3 regions of the Actinoalloteichus hymeniacidonis genome follow, and region 1 is predicted to be linked to each of the others. Evidence: riboswitches for the same ligand, from Rfam matches in the RefSeq annotation. Region 1 holds a riboswitch; each other region holds the start of a gene.
What was found. A riboswitch is a leader RNA that binds a small molecule or an ion and turns the genes downstream of it on or off. The one in region 1 is predicted to bind cobalamin.

Region 1 (3,269 bases):
TCGGCGCGATGGCCATCACGTTGGAGTTGCGCATCCCGACCGTGCGGACCCGCTCGCGTAGGGCGTCCCAGTCCATCGTGGAGGTCGTGTCCATGACCAGGTCACCGCTCGCGCGCTGCTCGGCGAGCAACGCGATCGAGTCGATCGGCAGCACACCCCGGCTCCACAGCGAACCCGCGAAGGTCTCGTAGCTGCCGCGCTGGGCCGCCAGCTCGCTGGACGCGGCGATCGCGTGGTAGCTGATCTCCTCCATGCTGCGGTCGGCGAAGGCCACCGCCTCCTCGGAGGCGACCGGCAGTCCGAGCCGGAACAGGGCGTCCTGGAAGCCCATCATGCCCAGCCCGACCGGGCGGTGCCGCAGGTTGGAGCGACGGGCCTCCGGGATCGTGTAGAAGTTGACGTCCACCACGTTGTCCAGCATCCGGACGGCGGTGGTGACGGTGGTGCGCAGCCGATCCCGGTCCAGCTCGAGCTCGCCGTTCGGGCCCCGGTGCAGGTGGGCGGCGAGGTTGACCGAGCCGAGGTTGCAAACCGCGACCTCGTCGGCGGAGGTGTTCAGGGTGATCTCGGTGCACAGGTTGGACGAGTGCACCACCCCGATGTGCTGCTGTGGGGACCGCAGGTTGCACGGGTCCTTGAAGGTGATCCACGGGTGCCCGGTCTCGAACAGCATCGTCAGCATCCGACGCCACAGCTCGACGGCCCGGACCCGGCGGAAGACCTTGATCTCGCCCCGGTCGGCGGCCGCCTCGTAGGACCGGTAGGCCGTTGCGAAGTCCTGGCCGTAGCGATCGTGCAGGTCCGGCACCTCGTCGGGGGAGAACAGCGTCCACTGCTCGTCGGCCTCGACACGACGCAGGAACTCGTCGGGGACCCAGTTCGCCGTGTTCATATCGTGGGTGCGTCGCCGGTCGTCACCGGTGTTCTTGCGCAGGTCGAGGAACTCCTCGACGTCGACGTGCCAGGTCTCCAGGTAGGCGCACACCGCGCCGAGTCGCTTGCCGCCCTGGTTGACCGCCACCGCGGTGTCGTTGGCGATCTTCAAGAAGGGAACCACGCCCTGCGAGGAGCCGTTGGTGCCCTTGATGTGGGCGCCCAGGCCGCGCACCGGCGTCCAGTCGTTGCCGAGCCCGCCCGCGTACTTCGACAGCATCGCGTTGTTGCGGATCCCGTGGAAGATCCCGCTCAGGTCGTCCTCGACGGTGGTGAGGAAGCACGAGGAGAGCTGGGGCCGGGTGGTTCCGGAGTTGAACAGGGTCGGCGTGGAGCACATGAACGAGAAGGTGGACAGCAGCTCGTAGAACTCGATCGCCCGTCCCTCCCGGTCGTCCTCGCGCAGCGCCAGGCCCATCGCCACCCGCATGAAGAACATCTGCGGCAGCTCGAATCGGACATCGTCGCTGTGCTGGAGGTACCGGTCGTAGAGCGTCTGCAGCCCGAGGAACTGGAAGTCTCGGTCCCGGTGTGGGCGCAGCGCCGCGCCGATCCGGTCGAGGTCGAACTCGGCCAGTGCCGGGTCGAGCAGTTCCAGGGCGACACCACGGTGGACGAAGGCCTCGAACGCGGCCGGGTAACCCGCCACGATGTCCTCGGAGTCGGCGGCGGGAACGGGCTGGTCGAGGAAGGTCAGCGCTTCGGCCCGCAGTCGTTCCAGCAGCAGCCGTGCGGCGACCTGGGAGTAGTGCGGCTCGATCTCCACCATGCTGCGGGCGGACATGATCTGCGCGAGCGCGAGCTCGTCGGCGCCGATCCCGTCGTAGAGATTGCGCAGCGTCTCATCGAAGACCGTCTGTGCGCTGACTCCGGCCAGACCCGCACAGGCCTGTGCCACGGTCGCTGCGAGCCTGCCGACGTCCAAGGGGCTCGAGGTGCCGTCCGTACCGCGCACCGCGATGTCGCGGGCCACGGCGGCGCGCACATCGATGGTGGGCACACCGGGATGCTCGCCGGGCGGCATCGGCTCGGTGGGGTCCGCCGACGCCTCGGTGCCGGGCAGGAAAAGGGCGGCGGTCTCGGCGATCGCGCGGCGATCGTCCGAGACGGTTCGGGCGGGTCGGAGTGACTCGACGGTCACGGTGGTCTCCTCGTAGCCGGCATGGCATCGGCCCGGTGAGGAAGGAGCGCGCGGCAGCGCCCGGCCCACGGCATGGCGGGGCAGGCACTGTCCACTCGGCCCACCCTCGAGGCCGCGGACGACGTGCGCGTTGGCACGCGCCGATGGCAGGTCTTCGGACTCACGGGCATCCGGCGAGTGGTCTCTCACCGGTCCTACGGCCGTCACTTCCCGGGGACCGGAGGTCTCCCAGTGTGGCTACACCGTCCAAGTTGGACGGCGACGGCTGTCGTTCCCGTTCACCGCTGCGGGGCAGTCCCGGATTCCCGCCGGGTTCCCTGTCTCCTCGTCGTGGCACCCGTTGGGGCCGTGACGAACCATCAGCGGGGGAGAGACTACATGTTGGGGTCCGCTCTGTAATTCACCCCAAGATCCTGGCGTGTTTCGTGAGGCGGTCGGTTAGGGTGACGCGCCGAGACGACTGCGGATCCGTGGTCGCGGGGCGGTGTCACAGTCGATTCGACCCCGGGTTCTGGTGAAAACTATTCTCAATAGTGCGGGTGTGATCGGTCGAGAGGAGCGCGGTGGAGCCGATATCGGATCAGGTCCCCGGTGAGCACGAGGCTCCCGCGCGGGACCGGCAACGGGCCAGAACCTGCCGAACTCGGCGTGTCGCACTCGGCATCACGGCGTCGATCGCCGCAGTACTCGCCGCCACCGGGTGGGCGCTGGGCGGCGGGAACTCCGCCGATCACGCCGAATCGGGCGACAGACTGCGCGTGGTGACCACGACCAACTTCCTCACCGATGCGGTCGGCGTGATCGGCGGCTCCGACATCGAACTGACCGGACTGATGGGAAGCGGCGTCGATCCGCACCTCTACCAGGCTCAGGCAGGCGATCTGACCCTGCTTCGCGAAGCGGATCTGGTCGTCGCCGTCGGACTGCACCTGGAGGCCGGGCTCCGACCCGTTCTCGACGATCTCGCCGAGGACACCCGCGTGGTGTTCGTCGGCGAGACCGTGCCCACCGCCGCGCTGCTGCCCGCCGAATCGGGCGGCGCGCAGGAGTACGATCCGCACCTCTGGTTCGACGTGGCACTGTGGAGCGATGCATTGGAGTCCGTCGCCGACACGCTCACCGAGGTCGACCCCGGCCACGCCGTGAGGCACCGATCCCGCTGGGACCGACATCGGGCCGAGCTCGCAGCCCTACA
Region 2 (3,269 bases), 630 kb from region 1:
CTGCTCGGATTGATCTACACGTTCAAGGCCTTCGACATCGTCTTCGTGATGACCGGTGGTGGCCCGGTGGACGCGACCCGGGTGCTGCCCCTGCTGGCCTACGAGCAGTTCTTCGAGTTCTTCCGCTTCGGCGAGGGAGCCGCGATCACGGTGCTGCTGTTGGTGATCCCGTTGGTGGTGTCCATCTGGTACGTCCGCCGGATCGGCAAGGAGGGCGATCGGTGACCCGCACCCGCAGACCATGGCTGCTCACCGGCATCGCGACGGCGATCGTCGCGGTCTTCCTGCTGCCGCTCTATTGGATGGTCGCCACCAGTCTGAAGCGGCCGGAGAACGTCCTGGCCATCCCGCCGCAGTGGGTGCCGCTGCCGCCTTCGGGCGAGAACTACGCCTCGGCCATCGCCGATCCACTGCTGACGCAGGCGTTGCTGAGTAGCGCGATCATCGCCCTGGGGACGACGATCCTCACACTGCTGCTGGCCGCGCCGCTCACCTATGCGATCACTCGGACGGGGGTGCCGGGCTCCCGTTCGATGCTGTTGGCCATGATGGTGGCCCAGCTGCTGCCCAGCATCGTGTTGGCGGCGCCGTTGCTGCTGCTCATGCGCATCATCGGCCTCACCGACACTCACCTTGGGCTCATCCTGGCCGACACCACGCTGACGCTGCCGTTCGCCGTGATCGTGCTGCGGCCGCTGATGGCCGCGCTGCCCATGGAGTTGGAGGAGGCCGCCAGGATGGACGGGGCCTCGATGGTGGACGTGCTGCGGCGGGTGGTGCTGCCGGTGCTGCGTCCCGGACTGATCGCGGCGGGCGCCTTCGCGTTCCTGCTGGCCTGGGGCGAGTTCGTCTTCGGTATCACCCTGGCCAGTTCGGAGTCGGTGCAGCCGGTCACCGTGCTGCTGAACTCCTTCGTCGGCCGGTACGGAACGGCCTGGGGATCGTTGATGGCTGTGGCGACGCTGATCAGCGTCCCGATCGTGCTGATCTTCGCGGCGTTCCAGCGTTTCATCGTCAGCGGTCTCACCTCGGGCAGCGTCAAGGCCTGACCACATCCGTCGCCGCCGTGATGCCGGTCGGAGCGGACTACGAAACGGCGGCGACTCGACACGGTCTCGAAGTGGCAGCGAAGCACTTGAACGACGCTTCCGACGTCTTCCGCTGCGCGAGGTGATGGGTTACGTTCGAATCGGCCGTCACTCCAATGAGGACGGTGCAGTTTCTGCTGCGCGATGGGGGAAGCCGGTGCGAATCCGGCGCTGACCCGCAACCGTGAGCGCCTGCCTGTGGCAGGTGCGAGTCGGACTGCCCATCGTGCCGCATTGTCCAGCTCCTCTGTCGTGGAATGCAGCGCGGAGCTTCGGAGCCGATCGGCTCCGGACTGCGGTCTGCGGTGAACCGAAGGGAACTCCAGGCCATGTCCTCGAGTCGTTCGATCCATCGTGTCTTAGCCGGATTCTTCGCGGGCGCCCTGCTGGTGGCGGGCGCACCCGCCGTCGCTGCGGCCGACCCGCTGCCCGACGAGGTCGGTATCGCCGCCTGGACCGACGGGCCGTGCACCGGAAGCAGCGGTGTCACGGTGGTCGTCGACTTCACCGGGCACGCCGGTGGCGAGGTGGTCCGGCGGTGCACCGACCTCGACCCCGCCACGGCCTTCGCCGCGCTGACCGATGTCGACGTCGCACCCGAGCACGGCGTCGGAGAGGGCGAGGCGGGCCCCTACCAGTACCTGTGTCGGATCGACGGCCTGCCCAGTGCGACCGACGACAGCTGCACCGGGTTCCTGCCCGACGCGTCCTACTGGGCGTTCTGGGTGCCCGACGTGACCGGCACGGCCTGGGGCTACGCCGACGAGGGCGTGGACACCTACGACCCGCCGTCGGGTGATGTCCTCGGCTTCTCCTTCGGTGCGGGCACCGCCGCAGACCCGAACGAGATGAGCCTGACGCTGGCCGAGGCCCTCGATCCCGATTGGGTGCCCGCGCCCTGATGGTCCGATTCCGCTCCGGGCTCGCGGCAGGCGCACTCCTGCTGATCGTCGGGCTCGTTCATCCCACCGCCTCGGCGGATCCGACACCGGGTGTCGGATCCGCCGAGGCGGGCACGGCGGCCGGGTTCCTGGAACGGGAACTCGTCCGACTGGACTACGTCTTCCCGTCCACCACCCCGGGGACGCCGGACAGTGGCCTGCTGGCGGACACCCTGATCGGGCTGCACGCGGCCGACCGGCATGGCGAGGCCTTCTCCCAGGGAGTGCGCTCGCTGCGGGAGATGTACTACAACGGCCGGATCACCGTCTCCGGCGGTGTCGCGAAACGCCTGATGGTCGCCGTTCGGGCGGGCGTCGACCCCACCGATTGGGGGGTGGACTCCGAGGGCGTGCCGATCGACCTTCCCGCGCGGTTGTCCGCGACCCTCGACGTCGACGGGCGCTATCGCAATCTCAACGTCGGCGAGTACGACCCTCGTCGCGACCTGTCCAACACCTTCTCGCAGTCTCTGGCGTTGATGGCGATGCAGGAGCACGCCGACCAGGCGCGGCTGACCCTCGATCAACAACCCAGCATCGACTACCTGGTCCGCCAACAGTGCCCGAGCGGCGGATTCCGCAACGCCCCGCCCGTCGCCGACGTCGGATCGACGTGTTCGGAGACCGACGACGCACTGGTCAGTGTGGACAACACGGCGATGGCGGTCTGGGCGCTGGCGGAGGTCGGCGGCGACCAGGCGGCCTTGGACCGGGGTGTGCGGTGGTTGCGCGAGCGGCAACACTCCGGCGGCGGATTCGGCTTCGACTCCTCCTCGCCGCAGCTGATCGAGCAGACCCTCAACGCCAACAGCACCGGACTGGCCGCGCTCGCCCTCACCTCGGCGGGCGCAGCCGAGCCCGCCGGGAGGGCGGGTGGCTGGCTGAGTTCGGTACAGCTTCCCCCCGACGTCGCACCGGGGGACATGGCGGGCGCGGTGTCCTACTCGACACAGGACTATCTGGACGTCTTGGAGGACGGCCCGCTCTATTGGAGTCGCGCGGGCAACCAGGACCGGCTGCGCCGCTCGACCTCGCAGGCGCTGCTCGGGTTGTCCGCGACGCCACCGACGGACCCGCCTCCGCCACCCGCGCCGGAACCTCCCCCGACCGATCCTCCGCGAGAATCCGAACCGCCCGAGCCCGGTGAACCGGGAGTACCGGGAGTACCGGGAGCGCCGGGCCGACCGGGGGCTCCTGGGGAGCCGGGTGCGCCGGGGCAACCCGGCCTGCCGGGTCTACC
Region 3 (3,269 bases), 360 kb from region 1:
AGCCCGTTGATCGCACCCAACAGCGTCGACTTCCCGGATCCGGTGTGGCCGACCACCAGGCACAGTTCGCCCTCGGCGATCTCCAGGTCGATCTCGGACAGCACCGGTCCGGTGTCGTCGTCGTAGCTGATCGACACCTGCTCGAAACGGATCACGCGGTTACCTCCGGCGGTGGGGCGAGCCAGGCGGGGGCGACCCCCGCGAGAATGCCGAGAACCGGTAGGAGCGTCGCCGTCGGCCAACTCGGCGGGCTCAGTGCGGGATGCAGACTCAGCGGGTCGAGCTCGGCGCCCACCACGAGCAGGATCACCGTGATCAGCCCGCAGATCACCACCGAGGTCTCCGGTAGCCGCCAGCGGTCCGGCCGATAGACGCTGCGCCGGATGCGACGGCCCGCCAACGCGAAACCCGAGCCGGCCAGGAGTAATCCGGTGACCGTGATCGCCGGGCCGAACACGGGTCCGGTACCGCCCAGCAGGCCGTAGACGCCGACGCAGACCCCCAACAGGCCGGCGATCACCAGACCACCGGTCCATCGGCGCGTTCTCGCCGGTGTGTCGCCGAGTCGGCCATAGCCCCGTGAATCCATGGCGGAGGCCAGGGCGAGCGATCGGTCCAGCGCGTCGGCCAGTACGGGAACGATGATCCCCCGCAACGCCCGCATCCCGCGTCCGCCGCCACCACGCAGCCTTCTGGCCCGCCGTACGCGTAGCACGCTCTCCATCAGCTGTGGCGCCACCGAGAGCGCGACGACCACCGAGGTGCTGATCTGGTACAGCGCGGCGGGCACCGCCTTGAGCATCCGTCGTGGATCGGCCAGTGAGTTCGCGGCGCCGAGACAGATCAACATGGTCGCCAGCCGGAGACCGTCGTAGAAGCCGCCGAGGACCTGCTCGGCGCTCACCGGGCCGAGGAGCCGGATCCCCGCCGCCGCCTCGGGAAGGGTGATCTCCGGCAGCGCGAACAGGATGTGCTCGCCAGCGCCGCCGCCGAAGACCACTCGCCACAACACCCGCATGATGACGACGAACACCCCGAGGTACACGTACATCCGGAAGGTCGCCGCCCACGGCGCACTCCCACGCCGCTGGACCACCACGTAGCCCGCGACCGTCAGGATCAGGCCCAGTAACAGCGGATTGGTGGTCCGACTCGCCGCCGCGGCCAGTGCCAGCGCCCATAACCACCAGGCTCCGGGATGCAGCGGGCGCGGCAGGGCGCTGCCCAGCAGACTCGCGACGCCGTTCACCCGGCCCGCCCGATCTCGATGCGGTGTTCGGCATGGTCGGAGCGTCTGGTCGGTTCGGCGGTCCGCGCTCGACCGCGCGGTGTCCTGCCCGGCCCACCCAGCATCGTTCAAGAACGCCTTTCCCGAGTGGGTCTGGGAAGAGGCGTCCGAACCGGCGGCATGCCTGCGGCGACCGGCGAGAGCCGGCGCAGACGCATGTCTGCCGATTCGGGCTCCCACCGTGGACCACGACAGTGTTTGAAGCCGCTCGTCTCCGGCGGGTGATCCGGCTCATCATGCGGACGGCGCACGATTCACGGTTGCGGGTCAGCGCCGGATTGTCACCGGCTTCCCCCGCCCGAGAGACGTATGGAGTTGTCGCCGTCGTCCACCGGCGGCAACCGGCGGGACAGGCCACCGAGCAGATTAACCCACGCTCTCGGCGATGATCCAGTATCGATCTCGAGGCGTCCGAGGTCCAGGTTGGGTGGGTGTGACATACCCACCTCGTCGACGTGCGGTGCCCCTACCGTGGGGATATGACGGGTAGCGGGTTGGGCGAGTTCCTCCGAGCGCGCCGCGCACAGCGGACTCCCCAGGACGCGGGTCTGCTGTACTCCGGGCAGCGCAAGGTGAGCGGGCTACGGCGTGAGGAGGTCGCCGTCCTCGCCGGGGTGAACGTCGACTACTACACCCGCCTGGAGCAGGGCAGGGAACGCAACCCGTCGCCGCAGGTGCTGGATGCGCTGGCCCGCGCGCTCGATCTCGGCCCGGCCGCGCGGGAGCACCTGTACCGGCTGGCGGGCTCGACGCCGCCTGCCGAATCGGCGATCGAGCCCGGCGTCGGCGTCGAGTTGCGCCAGTTGATCGACGGCTACCTCGCCACCCCGGTGTTCGTCATCAACCGCATGCTGGACGTGCTCGCCACCAATGCCCTGGCCGACGCGTTGTTCGCGCCGTTGCGTCCCGCAGGGAACCTGGCGGAGATGGTCTTCCTGCATCCGGCCGCCCGACGGTTCTACCCGCAGTGGGATCGAGCGGCCCAGGCCACGGTGGCCAACCTGCGATCGGCCTCGGGTTTCGCGCAGCACGATCCGAGATTCGAGTCGCTGATCGAGGCGCTGTCCGAGGGCAGTCCGGCGTTCCGCGAGCTGTGGGGGACCCACCAGGTCCGGGGTAAGACCCACGAGGCAAAGGACTTCCTTCATCCCGACGTGGGAGCGCTGACCCTGACCTACCAGGCGTTCGACGTGCGTGGCGCGGCGGGCCAACAGCTCGTGATCTACCACGCGGAACCCGGCAGCCGCAGTGCGGAGGCCCTGGGCATGTTGCGGGCCCTGCGGGTGGTCGAGCCGGAGTCGATCAGCGCACCGCATTCATCCGGAGTACCGATGGCGGCAGGAGACCTCGAAACGCGACTCCGTTTCGCGTAACGCCCGTGCAACCGAGGTAATCACCGTAAGTGATCGACATTGGTCACGAAGAGTGGTCGAATGGCGGTGGCGGGGCTTCACCGGCGTTCGCCAGCCGCCGCGAACACGGCCGATCGGACGGCTCGAACCCGCGACCCGAGACGACGTCAGGACAACGGTCGTCCGGGTGGCCGGGCTTACCGACGAAGGACGAGGCAGTCACATGAGGATCGCCGTCATCGGAGAGTTCCGCGCCGAGCGGGTCGTCGACTCCATCACCCGGTCGGGGCGGCACGATCTGCTGTTGCTGAGCCCCACCGACGTCACCGGCTACGTCGGAAGACGATCTCGCCACCGGCCCATCGTCGGATCAACCGAACAGGGCGAACTGGTGGACGCCTGGACCGAGGAACGCATCGAGTTGGTCGTGCCGAGTCTGTGCCCGATCGAGCAGGGTCGACTGCTGCCCACCCTGGCTGCGGCGGCCGAGCGGTGGCGCGGGTGCGGACGCCGGGCGGTCGTGCACTCGACGGCGTTCGCCGACCTGGTCACGGACCAGGCGCTGTTCCACCGGATCGCGCAGGACGAGAACTGGCCGGTTCCTCGGACCGTGATCTGCCGACGCCGAA

Region 2: linked by a shared signal. The riboswitch ahead of BKA25_RS13785 (hypothetical protein) and the one ahead of BKA25_RS16580 (ribonucleoside-diphosphate reductase subunit alpha) in region 1 are both predicted to bind cobalamin.
Region 3: linked by a shared signal. The riboswitch ahead of BKA25_RS27885 (CbiQ family ECF transporter T component) and the one ahead of BKA25_RS16580 (ribonucleoside-diphosphate reductase subunit alpha) in region 1 are both predicted to bind cobalamin.

Annotation. Positions count from the first base shown of each region.
Region 1 is NZ_JACHIS010000001.1:4,021,135-4,024,403, reverse strand. It holds gene BKA25_RS16580 (ribonucleoside-diphosphate reductase subunit alpha) at 1-2,074, opposite strand, end outside; cobalamin riboswitch at 2,203-2,450, opposite strand; gene BKA25_RS16575 (metal ABC transporter solute-binding protein, Zn/Mn family) at 2,638-3,269, shown strand, end outside.
Region 2 is NZ_JACHIS010000001.1:3,391,095-3,394,363, forward strand. It holds gene BKA25_RS13775 (carbohydrate ABC transporter permease) at 1-225, shown strand, start outside; gene BKA25_RS28400 (carbohydrate ABC transporter permease) at 222-1,049, shown strand; cobalamin riboswitch at 1,196-1,331, shown strand; gene BKA25_RS13785 (hypothetical protein) at 1,418-1,990, shown strand; gene BKA25_RS13790 (hypothetical protein) at 1,990-3,269, shown strand, end outside.
Region 3 is NZ_JACHIS010000001.1:3,662,288-3,665,556, reverse strand. It holds gene BKA25_RS14975 (ABC transporter ATP-binding protein) at 1-155, opposite strand, end outside; gene BKA25_RS27885 (CbiQ family ECF transporter T component) at 152-1,249, opposite strand; cobalamin riboswitch at 1,488-1,639, opposite strand; gene BKA25_RS14965 (helix-turn-helix transcriptional regulator) at 1,768-2,661, shown strand; gene BKA25_RS14960 (ATP-grasp domain-containing protein) at 2,864-3,269, shown strand, end outside.